Regions from separate parts of the Nonomuraea sp. NPDC050540 genome, predicted to be linked through region 2. Evidence: riboswitches for the same ligand, from Rfam matches in the RefSeq annotation. Region 2 holds a riboswitch; the other holds the start of a gene.
What was found. Region 2 has a riboswitch for thiamine pyrophosphate ahead of ACIBI5_RS15145 (purine-cytosine permease family protein). Riboswitches for the same ligand answer to the same signal wherever they lie in the genome.
Positions count from the first base shown of each region.

Region 1: linked by a shared signal. The riboswitch ahead of thiO (glycine oxidase ThiO) and the one ahead of ACIBI5_RS15145 (purine-cytosine permease family protein) in region 2 are both predicted to bind thiamine pyrophosphate.

Region 1 covers NZ_JBITHA010000003.1:390,772-396,137, reverse strand. Annotated here, with positions in the region: gene thiE (thiamine phosphate synthase) at 1-204, opposite strand, end outside; gene ACIBI5_RS12145 (Rv2175c family DNA-binding protein) at 182-556, opposite strand; gene ACIBI5_RS12140 (NAD(P)/FAD-dependent oxidoreductase) at 587-1,741, opposite strand; TPP riboswitch at 1,800-1,916, shown strand; gene thiO (glycine oxidase ThiO) at 1,906-3,090, shown strand; gene thiS (sulfur carrier protein ThiS) at 3,206-3,406, shown strand; gene ACIBI5_RS12125 (thiazole synthase) at 3,399-4,154, shown strand; gene pknB (Stk1 family PASTA domain-containing Ser/Thr kinase) at 4,236-5,366, shown strand, end outside.
Region 2 covers NZ_JBITHA010000004.1:131,746-137,111, reverse strand. Annotated here, with positions in the region: gene ACIBI5_RS15155 (PAS domain S-box protein) at 138-1,997, opposite strand; gene ACIBI5_RS15150 (methylated-DNA--[protein]-cysteine S-methyltransferase) at 2,133-2,657, shown strand; gene ACIBI5_RS15145 (purine-cytosine permease family protein) at 2,659-4,029, opposite strand; TPP riboswitch at 4,022-4,136, opposite strand; gene ACIBI5_RS15140 (rhodanese-like domain-containing protein) at 4,213-4,536, shown strand; gene ACIBI5_RS15135 (DUF1203 domain-containing protein) at 4,597-5,076, shown strand; gene ACIBI5_RS15130 (Fpg/Nei family DNA glycosylase) at 5,069-5,366, opposite strand, start outside.

The DNA.
Region 1 (5,366 bases), on a different contig from region 2:
CAGTTTGCCGTGCCGGTCGCAGGCGTCGCGGAAGACCTCGAGCAGCGCGAGCTCTTCGCGCGCCTCGAGTCCCTTCTCCCGCAACTGGACGATGTCCACGCCGTTGGCCAGCACGGCGTCGAGGAAGTCGGCCAGGTCGCCGCGCCCTCGCCGCCCGTCGGTGCAGAGGTAGAGGCGGGCCTCAGAAACCGAGGGCTTGGGCACGCCGCTTGACCTCTGTGTGTCTACCGGCCTTGATCGCGTCAACGGGCGATCCTGGCAGTGAGTCATCTGGGGTGAAGAGCCAGCGCAGGGCTTCGGCCTCGTCGTAGCCGGCGTCCTGCAGCACGGTGAGCGTGCCTGGCAGGCCCTTCATCACTTCCTTTCCGTCGAGGAAGACCGCGGGCACCTGGGGCCCGCCGCTGCCTCGCCGTACGCCGAGGAGCTTGTGGTCTTTGAGGAGCTGCTTGGCCCGCCCGATCGTGAGATCCAGGCGCGCGGCCACTTCGGGGAGAGTGAGCCACTCGCTGACGAGCTGGTCGGTCTCCCGGTCGATCTGTGCAACAGAAAGCGTCACGAAACCACAACTACCACATGGAGTGCTTGCTCAAACAACACAATCTCGTAGGGTCACATCCGGATCTACCAGGCGTTCCACATCAAGACGGGCGCCAGCCTCGATGAGACGGCGGCCCTGGACGAGGTCGCGGGGCCGATCGGCGGCCAGCACGGCGGTGATCCGATCTTCTGAGGTCAGCCACACCGCCGACCACTTCTGCCCCTCGCGGTACACGACCCGGCCGCCCGCCGGGTGGTATCCGGCGTACTGCAGCATGTGACCGAACTGCTCCGACCAGAAGTACGGCACCGGGTCGTAGACCGCCTTCTCGCCCAGCAGCGTGGCGGCGGCGACGTCGGGAGAGTTGAGCGCGGTGTCCCAGTGCTCGACCCGCATCCGGGTCTGGAACCGGCGCGACCACCAGTTGGCGCAGTCGCCGACGGCCACCACGCCGGGCAGGGAGGTACGCAGGTGCTCGTCGGTGACGACGCCGTTGTGCAGGTCGATGTCGGCGTCGGCGAGCCATTCGAGCACCGGGCGGGCGCCGATGCCGGACACCACCACATGGGCGGGCACGAACTCGCCGCCGACCAGCTCCACACCGCCTTCGACGACCTCGCTGACCATCGTGCCGAGCCGCAGGTCGACGCCCTCGTACCAGGGCAGCGTGCGCGCGCCCATCTCGCCGATCGCGTGCGACAGCGGCGTTCCCGCCGCCTCGATCACGGTGACCACGCAGCCCGCCTTGCGCGCCGCGGTCGCCACCTCGGCGCCGATCCAGCCCGCGCCCACCACGGCCACCCGCGCGCCGGGCACCAGGGCGGCCCGCAGCACGTGGGCGTCGTCGAGCGTACGCAGGACCAGCTGGGGGCCCTCGCCCGGCAGCCGGATCGGCTCGGAGCCCGTCGCGATCACCAGGCCGTCGTAGGGCAGGTCGCCCTCGGTGGTCTCGACCACGCCCTCACGCAGGCTCTTCGCGGCCACGCCCGGCCGGAAGTCGGCCCGCAGGGCGGCCAGGTCGGTGTCGACGAAGCTGTCGTCGCTCGTGCCCAGCAGCACCGCCTTCGACAGGGGTGGACGGTCGTAGGGCCGGTGCCTCTCCTCGCCGAGGAGAGTGATCCTTCCTTCGAACCCGCGCCCGCGCAGCGATTCGACACTGCGTACTCCGGCCAGGCCGGCTCCCACCACCACCACGTGATCCACGGTTCCGACCATACCGGGGTCAATCGTGAGAGTGCCTGCCGAGGCCGTAGGCTGGGACCGTAAGACGCGCGGGAGTCCGGCCTTAACCGGACTGAGAGGAAGGCTTCATCGGGCCTTCGACCGCAAGACACCTGATCCGGATCATGCCGGCGTAGGGAGCGGACATGCACGTGATCGTGGGCGGCGGCGTCGTCGGGCTCAGCGTGGCCTGGCGCCTTGCCCGCTCAGGACGGCCCGTCACCGTCGTCGACCCCGCGCCCGCCTCGGGCGCCACCCACGCCGCCGCGGGGATGCTCGCGCCGGTGAGCGAGGTCACGTTCACCGAGGAGCCGTTGCTGCGCCTGGGCGCGGCCTCCCTGGCGCGCTGGCCCGCCTTCGCCGCCGAGCTGACCGCCGACGCGGGCCTCGCCGCCGGGGCGCTCGACTACCGCGCCGACGGCACGCTCGACGTGGCCTTCGGCGCCGACGACCTGGCCGTCCTGGAGGAGACGGCGGGCTTCATGGAGAAGCTGGGGCTGCGGGTCGAACGACTCGGCGGGCGCGAATGCCGCCGCCTGGAGCCCATGCTCGCGCCGTCCGTGCGCGGCGGCCTCCTGGCGCCCGACGACGCCTGGGTGGACCCGCGCAGGGTCGCCGGCGCGCTGCTGGCCGCCTTGGAGCGCCTCGGGGTCCCGATCGTGCGGGCGCGGGTGCGCGAGCTGCTGCGCGGCGATGAGGGCGTCCAGGGGGTACGGCTGAGCCCGGGTGACACCGGTGACGGGGCGCACCGGGAGGCCGGTGGCGGCCCTTACCGGCAGGAGCGCGGCGAGCCTTACCGGGAGGAACACGGCGGGCCGTTCCGGGAGGAGCTGCGCGCCGAGCGGGTGGTGCTGGCGGCGGGGGCGTGGAGCGGGTCGCTGGCCCCGGTGCCGGTGCGGCCGGTGAAGGGGCAGATTCTTCGCCTGCGCTCGCCGGAGCCACTCCTGGGCAGGTGCGTGCGGGGCACGGTGCACGGCCTGCCCGTCTACCTGGTGCCGCGCGGCGACGGCGAGCTGGTCGTGGGAGCCACGCAGGAGGAGCTGGGGTTCGACACCCGGGTGACCGCGGGCGGGGTGTACGAGCTGCTGCGCGACGCCCGCGAGCTGGTGCCCGGGGTGACCGAGCTGGAGCTGGCGGAGGTGGTGGCGGGGCTGCGGCCCGGCACGCCGGACAACCTGCCGCTCGTCGGGCCGGGCGGTGAGCGGGGGCTGCTTCTGGCCACCGGGCATCACCGGGGCGGGGTGCTGCTGGCTCCGCTCACGGCCGCCGTCCTCATGGGCGAGGAGCGCGAGCTGTCGTCGTTGTGCTCGCCCGCCCGGTTCGCACCCTGAGCAGCCCTGCCGCCCCATACCGGCCGACCAACTACCCGCCTCCCGAACCCGACCACCCGAAGCTCGCCTCCCCAAACCTGGCTTCCCGAATTTTCATCCCGAAGGGGGATATTTCATGAATGTGACGATCAACGGGGCCTCGCATGAGGTGCCCCACGGGACGACGGTGGCGCAGGCCGTACGGACGCTGACGGAAGCCACCAAGGGGGTCGCGGTGGCCGTGAACGACGAGGTGGTCACGCGCAGTTCGTGGGAGACCACGGCGCTGGCCGACCGCGACCGGGTCGAGGTGCTGACGGCGGTGCAGGGTGGATGAGCTGATCATCGGCGGGGAGAAGTTCGCCTCCCGCCTCATCATGGGCACCGGCGGCGCCCCCTCGCTGGACGTGCTCGACCAGGCGCTGGCCGCCTCGGGCACCGAGCTGACCACGGTGGCGATGCGGCGGCTCGACCCGTCCGCGCCCGGATCCGTGCTCGACGTGCTGCGCGAGCGCGGCATCAAGGTGCTGCCCAACACCGCGGGATGCTTCACCGCGGGCGAGGCCGTGCTGACCGCCCGGCTGGCCCGCGAGGCGCTCGGCACCAACTGGGTCAAGCTCGAGGTCATCGCCGACGAGCGCACGCTGCTGCCCGACCCGATCGAGACGTTCGACGCGGCGGAGCGGCTGGTGGCCGACGGGTTCGTGGTGCTGCCCTACATCGGTGACGACCCCGCGCTGGCCCGCCGCCTGGAGCAGGCCGGATGCGCGGCGGTCATGCCGCTCGGCGCGCCCATCGGCTCGGGGCTCGGCATCCGCAACCCGCACAACATCGAGCTCATCGTCGAGGCCGCCTCCGTGCCGGTCATCCTCGACGCCGGGATCGGCACCGCCAGCGACGCCGCGCTCGCCATGGAGCTGGGCTGCGACGCGGTGCTCCTGGCCACCGCCGTGACCAGGGCGCAGCGGCCCGAGCTCATGGCCGCGGCGATGAGGCAGGCCGTCCAGGCGGGCCGGTTGGCGCGCCAGGCCGGGCGCATCCCCCGCCGCCGCTATGCTGAAGCGTCCTCGCCCATGCACCCTTAGTGACGACGGAGTGCCACGTAATGGCATCGGTTTCGGATGGTCAGGCCCCTCCAGTGGCAAAACGACCGTAAACTCGGCCACGTGGACACGACGACCGCGGACCCTCTCGTCGGGCGACTGCTCGACGGGCGCTATCGCATCGAGTCCCGGATCGCCCGGGGCGGGATGGCGACCGTCTACCTGGCGCTCGACGTCAGGCTCGACCGCACGGTAGCGCTGAAGGTCATGCACCGCTCGCTGGCCGAGGACCCCGCGTTCGTGCGCCGGTTCATCGGCGAGGCCAAGTCCGTGGCCAGCCTCTCCCATCCCAACGTCGTGCACGTCTTCGACCAGGGCACCGACGGCGACGTCGTCTACCTGTCGATGGAGTACGTGCCGGGCAAGACGCTGCGCGACATCCTGCGCGAGCGGGTCAGGCTGCCCGCCCGCGAGGCCCTGGAGATCATGATCCCGGTGCTGGCCGCGCTCGGCGCCGCCCACCAGAGCGGGATGGTCCACCGCGACGTCAAGCCGGAGAACGTCCTGCTGACCGACGACGGCCGGGTCAAGGTCGTCGACTTCGGCCTGGCCCGCGCCATCGAGGCCACGAACCAGACCCGCACCGGCGTGATGATCGGCACGATCGGCTACATGTCGCCCGAGCAGGTGACGACCGGCGGCGCCGACGTGCGCAGCGACGTCTACGCCGCGGGGATCATGCTGTTCGAGCTGGTCACCGGGCAGCAGCCCTACGACGGCGAGACGCCCATGTCGGTGGCCTACCGGCACGTGCACGACAGCGTGCCGCCGCCGTCGTCGCTGGTGCATGAGACGCCGCCGCTCATCGACACGCTCGTCACCCACGCCACCGCCCGCGATCCGCAGGACCGTCCGGCCGACGCCACCGCGATGCTGGTCGCGGCCGTCGACGCCCACCGGATGCTGCCGAGGCAGAGCACCCCGCCGCACGCCCCGCCCCACAGCGGGGCGCACGCCCGCATGTCGGGCCCGCAGCACGTGCCGCCGCCCAGCCACACGCTCATCCAGCCGCGCGCCGACCTCCACACCGCCCCGCCCGCGCCGCCGCGCGGGTCGCGCGGCGGTGGCAAGGGGTTCAGGCCCAGCTGGTTCCTCATCGGGCTGGCCACCGTGATGGTCGCCGCGATCGCGATGACCGGCGCGTACTTCGCGCAGACCCGCTACGTCAAGGTGCCCATCCTGATCGGGGAGAAC
Region 2 (5,366 bases):
CCTCCCCGCTCCCAGTTCCCCCCGAGGGAACACTCCCCGGTACGACCGAAATGCCCCGTTACCCAGTCCCAGAAACCGCATCTCGATCACAGCTTGTACACATTGGACGATAGATCAGCGCATCCGTGACCACCTCGTTACCGCATCGGTGTGTCGGATCGGATATCAGGCGCACGTCCCAGCGCCAGCCTGATGCGGGTGCCCCCGCCCGGCCGGGGATGCGCGCTCACCTCGCCGCCCTGGGCCCTGGCCAGGCTCCGCACGATGTAGAGCCCGAGCCCCACGCCGCCGAACCTGCGCCTGTCGCCGCTGTCGACCTGCACGAACCTCTCGAAGATGCGCTCGCGGTCCTGGGCCGCGATGCCGACGCCCTCGTCGTCCACCACCACGATCACCCGATCGTCCTCCGGCCACGCCTCGACCGAGATGAGACCGCCCCTCGGCGAGTACTTGAAGGCGTTCTCCAGCAACTGCCCCAGGATGATGTCGGTGGCCAGCGCGTCGCCCCGCACGGACGGCAGGCGATCGGGCACCACCACCTCGACGCTGTGGCGGTCCGACAGCACCGGCAGCCCCAGCGTCGCCGCCCGCACCCGCTCGGCCAGGTCGAACGTCTCCATCCGCACCGACAGCTCCTCGGCCCCCGCCCGCGAGCCGAGCAGCAGATGGTCGATGAGCTGCCCGAGCGACCTGGCCCGCTCGGCGATCGTGTGCACCGCCGAGCGCCGCTCGGCGTCGGTGAGCTTGTCCCAGCGCGCGTCGAGCGTGCTGGCGAAGCCGCCCACGATCGTGATCGGGGTACGCAGCTCGTGGCTCGTGGTCGCCAGGAACAGATCCTTGGCCTCCTCAAGCTCCTTGGCCGTGGTCACGTCGCGGAAGTCGACGACGATCTCCCCGGTCTCCTCGATCCGCGCGCTCACCACGTCGAGCCAGCGCCCGGTCTCCATCTGGAACGTCAGCTTCTCCCCCGGCTGGGGCAGCGGGAACGGCGGCGGCCCGCCCAGTACCGCCTCGGCGCTGAAGGCGGTCATCTCGGCGGCCGCCGGGTTCCACTGCAGCACCCGGCCCTCGTCGTCGAGGACCGCGATGCCGTCGGCGCTGGCGTCGAACACCGCGCGCTCGTGTGCCCGCTGGCGTACCGCGTCCTGGTAGGCCATCGCGTTGCCGACGGCGATGCCGGCGTGTCCGGCGAGCAGCTCCAGCAGCTCCAGCTCGACGTGCCCCGGCTTGTGCTCGGCGAACAGCGCGTAGAGCGCCCCGTACGGCCGGCCGCCCACCGCCGCCACGCCGAGCGCGATCGTGTGCAGTCCGGGCAATCGCGCCCAGACCAGGTCACCGAGCCCGTGCGACTCGAGCAGAACGGTCTTGCCGGTGCGTAAGAGCTTGCCGACCAGGCTGTTGCGCATGTCGGCCGTGGTGTCCTTGAGTGAGTCCGGCAGCTGGTGCACGCTCACCAGGCGCAGCCGTTCCCCCTCGATCAGCACGAAACCGCCGGCGTCCGCGCCCGTCAGCTCGGTGAGGCTGGCGGCGATGCGGTCGAGCACGGCGGGCAGCTCCAGCTCGGAGTTGATGTCGCCGACGACGTCGTTGAGCCGGCGCACCAGCCGTTCGCGGCGCGCCACGCGCACCCTGGCGCCCTCGTCCTCCTGCGTCAGGTGGTGCACGCAGACGTAGCCGGCGACGGAGCTGCCCTGGAGCAGCGCGCTGGTGTCGATCCGCACGTCCAGCAGGCTCCCGTCACGGCGGAAACGCTTGGTGTGCAGCGAGACCTGGCCGCCGGTGCGCACGCGTTCGAGCACGGCGTTGTGCTCGGCGGTCAGCTCCGCCGGCACGATCGGGGCCCGGCGCCCGACGATCTCCCCGGCCGTCCAGCCGAACAGCCGCTCGGCCGCGGGATTCCAGTGGAGCACCGTCTGATCCCGGTCGAGAGCGATGATCGCGTTGGGGGAACTGGCGAGCACGACGGCGGCGAGGTCGTCGTCACTACCTGCCCGCATGTCTCCCACATCTCCATAGTGCCCGTGGCGAGGTGCTTCCGTCGGGCGATCCGTCCGATACGCTGCGGTCACGGGTTCCCAGGTGGCGAAGTGGGTGAGGGTATGTCGAGCGGTGACCTCGATGCCCTGCTCCGCGTGACCTCTTCGACCTACCGCAGCGAGGACCCGCCCGACGTCGCCTTCGGCCCCTACGACGGCGCGGTCGGCAGACTCGTCCTCGCCGTGACCGCGCGCGGGGTCGTGACCTGCAGTTTCGACGAAGAGAACACGGTGTTCGAGCGGGTCGCCAAGCAGTTCGGCTCCTTCATCGGGCCCGACGCCGCCCGGCTCGACCCGGTGCGCCGCGAGCTCGACGCGTTCTTCTCCGGGCGCCTGCGCACGTTCACCACGCCGGTGGACCTCACCCTCGCCACGCCGTTCGCCAAGACGGTTTTGCAGAAGATGATGGCGGTGCCGTACGGGACGACCACGACCTACGGCGAGATCGCCGAGCGCATCGGCCGGCCGCGCGCGCTGCGTGCGGTCGGGAACGCGCTCGCCCAGAACCCCGTCTGCGTGATCGTCCCGTGTCACCGGATCGTGCAGGCCGACGGCGAGCTCGGCGACTACGCCGGAGGCGCCGCCGCCAAGCGCCACCTCCTGACCGTCGAGAGCCGCTGACTCACTTCACCGCCGCCCGCCCGCGGGTGCGGCCGAGCAGCCCGACCAGCAACGTCACCAGCGCCGCCACGATGGCGCCGCCGAGCGCGCCGTTCATCCACGGCTGGCGTACGGCCTCGCGCAACGGCAGCCAGATCCGGTCCCACGCCTCGACCGTCGGCGTGCCCGTGGTCACCCAGTAGGCGGCGAAGCCCAGGGCCCACGGGATCAGCATCGACCAGCGGGCCGGCGCGTTCTCCGCGGTGTTCCACCGGGTGCCGCCGCCCAGCAGGAAGTAGTCGACGGCGAGCACCGCGAACATCGGCACGAAGACCGCGCCGATGACCCCGAGGAAGGCGCCGTAGGAGGTGACGTCCACGGCCAGCGCGATCGCGACCGTCACCACGCCGATGGCGGTGGAGAAGATCCGCCGGTCCACTCTCGGCATGAGGTTCTGCAGGGAGACGGTCGTGGAGTACACGTTCGCGAACGACTGGTCGGTCTCGCGCAGCACCAGGATGGCGAAGAACAGCGCGCCCAGCGGCGCCGCCACGAACGGCGCGAACACCGCGGTGGAGTTGGCCGCGACCGCCGAGGTCCCGGCCAGCGCGACCGCGTAGACGCCCAGGCCCAGGCAGGCGATCTGGGCCAGCGTGTAGCCGCCCACGACGCCGGTGAAGGCGGCCCTGCTGGAGCGCGAGTGCCGCGCGAAGTCGGCCGCGAGCGGCACCCACGAGATCGACAGCGCGATCACGTAGTCGACGGCCGGGGCGAACGCGGTCCAGTCGCCACCGGTCTGCGGCGGCGCCTTGCCCAGGAAGTCCACGGCGAACCAGACCATCGCGATGATCACGCCGATCGTCACGTACCTGCGCAGCAGTCTGATCGCGCCCAGCGGCCAGATCGTCAGCCCCGTGGTGATCGCCCCGGCGACGAGCACCCAGACGGCGTACGGCACCGCCGTACCGAAGATGGCCATCGCGCCGTTGGAGATGACCCAGAGCTCGAACGCGCCCCAGCCGATCATCTGGACGATGTTGAGCACGGTCGGGATGTAGGACAACTTGGCGCCGAACAGCCCGCGCAGCAGGACCATCGCCGGTTTGCCCGTCTGGGTGCCGGGGATGGCCGACAGGCCGACCATGGCGGTGCCGATGAGGCTGCCGACCGCGGTGGCGGTGAGCGCCGCCGCCAGGCTCAGCGGCGCGTCGCCCAGGGGGTTGAGCAGCAGCAGCGCACCGGAGAAGCCCAGCAGGCTGACCGCGAGGTTGGCCCACAGCGCGCCCTGGTCGAGCACGCCGAGGGTTTTCGGCGTGGCCCCGTCCAGGGTCAGGGCCACCTCCGAGTGGTGGGGTTCATCAGAGTGGTGTGATCCATCGACGACACGCGTCATCGTGAACGCTCCCTACGCCGGCATTACCCGGTCAGGTTCATGCGGTCGGCAATGCGTGGGGATTGCCCTCTCAGCCCGGCCGTGCCCGAGCTCCCGCGCTTATGTAAGTTTCAGGCGGATTATGCCATTCGCCCGGCGGGTGGCAAGACACCGGGCGGTCCTGAGGCCTGGGAGAATGGGTACATGACGGTTCCCGAGATCGAGGCCAAGGACGTGCCCGCGGACGCGTATCTGCTTGACGTGCGTGAGCAGGGCGAGTGGGTGGCGGGGCACGCGCCCGACGCCGTGCACATCCCCATGGGCGAGCTGCAGTCCCGTCTCGACGAGGTGCCCGCCGGGCAGCCCGTGTACGTGGTGTGCCGGGTCGGCGGGCGCTCGGCGCACGCGGCGGCCTGGCTCAACCACGTCGGCCGCGAGGCGGTCAACGTGGGCGGCGGCATGCAGTCGTGGGAGGCGGCCAGGCGCCCGATGGTGAGCGAGGGCGGCCAGGAGCCGTTCGTGGCCTGACCCGAATGCCAGGTCCGACCGCCGCCAGCATCGGGCGGGCGGCCGGGAGAGCATCGGAGCATGGAATACGAGATCAGCGCCATCGACCCGGTGATCGTGCGCGAGCTGCTCCGGGCGGACGACGCGGGCCGGGCGCCCCGCTTCAGCATCGACGAGACGGGCGGCGCGCCGCTGCGGTGCTGCCTGCGCAAGGCTGCGGCGGGCGAGCGGATCGCCCTGGTGTCGTACGCGCCGCTGCGGCGCTGGGCCGCCGAGACCGGCGCCGACCCCGGGCCCTACGACGAGCTGGGGCCCATCTTCGTCCACGCCGAGCCGTGCGAGGGGCCCGGCACGACCGCCTGGCCCGCCGCCCACACCGCCCAGCGGGTCCTGCGCGCCTACACCGCCGACGGGCGCATCCACGGCGGCCGCCTCCTGCCCGAGGGCGCCGACCCGGAGGTCGCGCTCAAGGAGGTGCTCTCCGACCCCGAGGTGGCCTTGGTCCACGTACGGGCGGTCGAGTACGGCTGCTTCCAGTTCGCCGCCCACCGGGCTACTTGAGCAGGCGCGACAGACGGCGGTCGGCGAGCGGCTTGCCGCCCGTCTGGCAGGTCGGGCAGTACTGCAGCGAGGAGTCGGCGAACGAGACCTCCCTGATGGTGTCGCCGCACACGTCGCAGGGCTGCCCGGCCCGGTTGTGCACGCGCAGGCCCGACTTCTTCTCCGCCTTCAGGTCCTTGGCCGCCACCCCGTGCGCCCGCTCGACCGCCTCGCGCAGCGTGGCGACGATCGCCTCGTGCAGATCGGCCACCTGCGCGTCGGTCAGCGAGGCCGCGATCTTGAACGGGGAC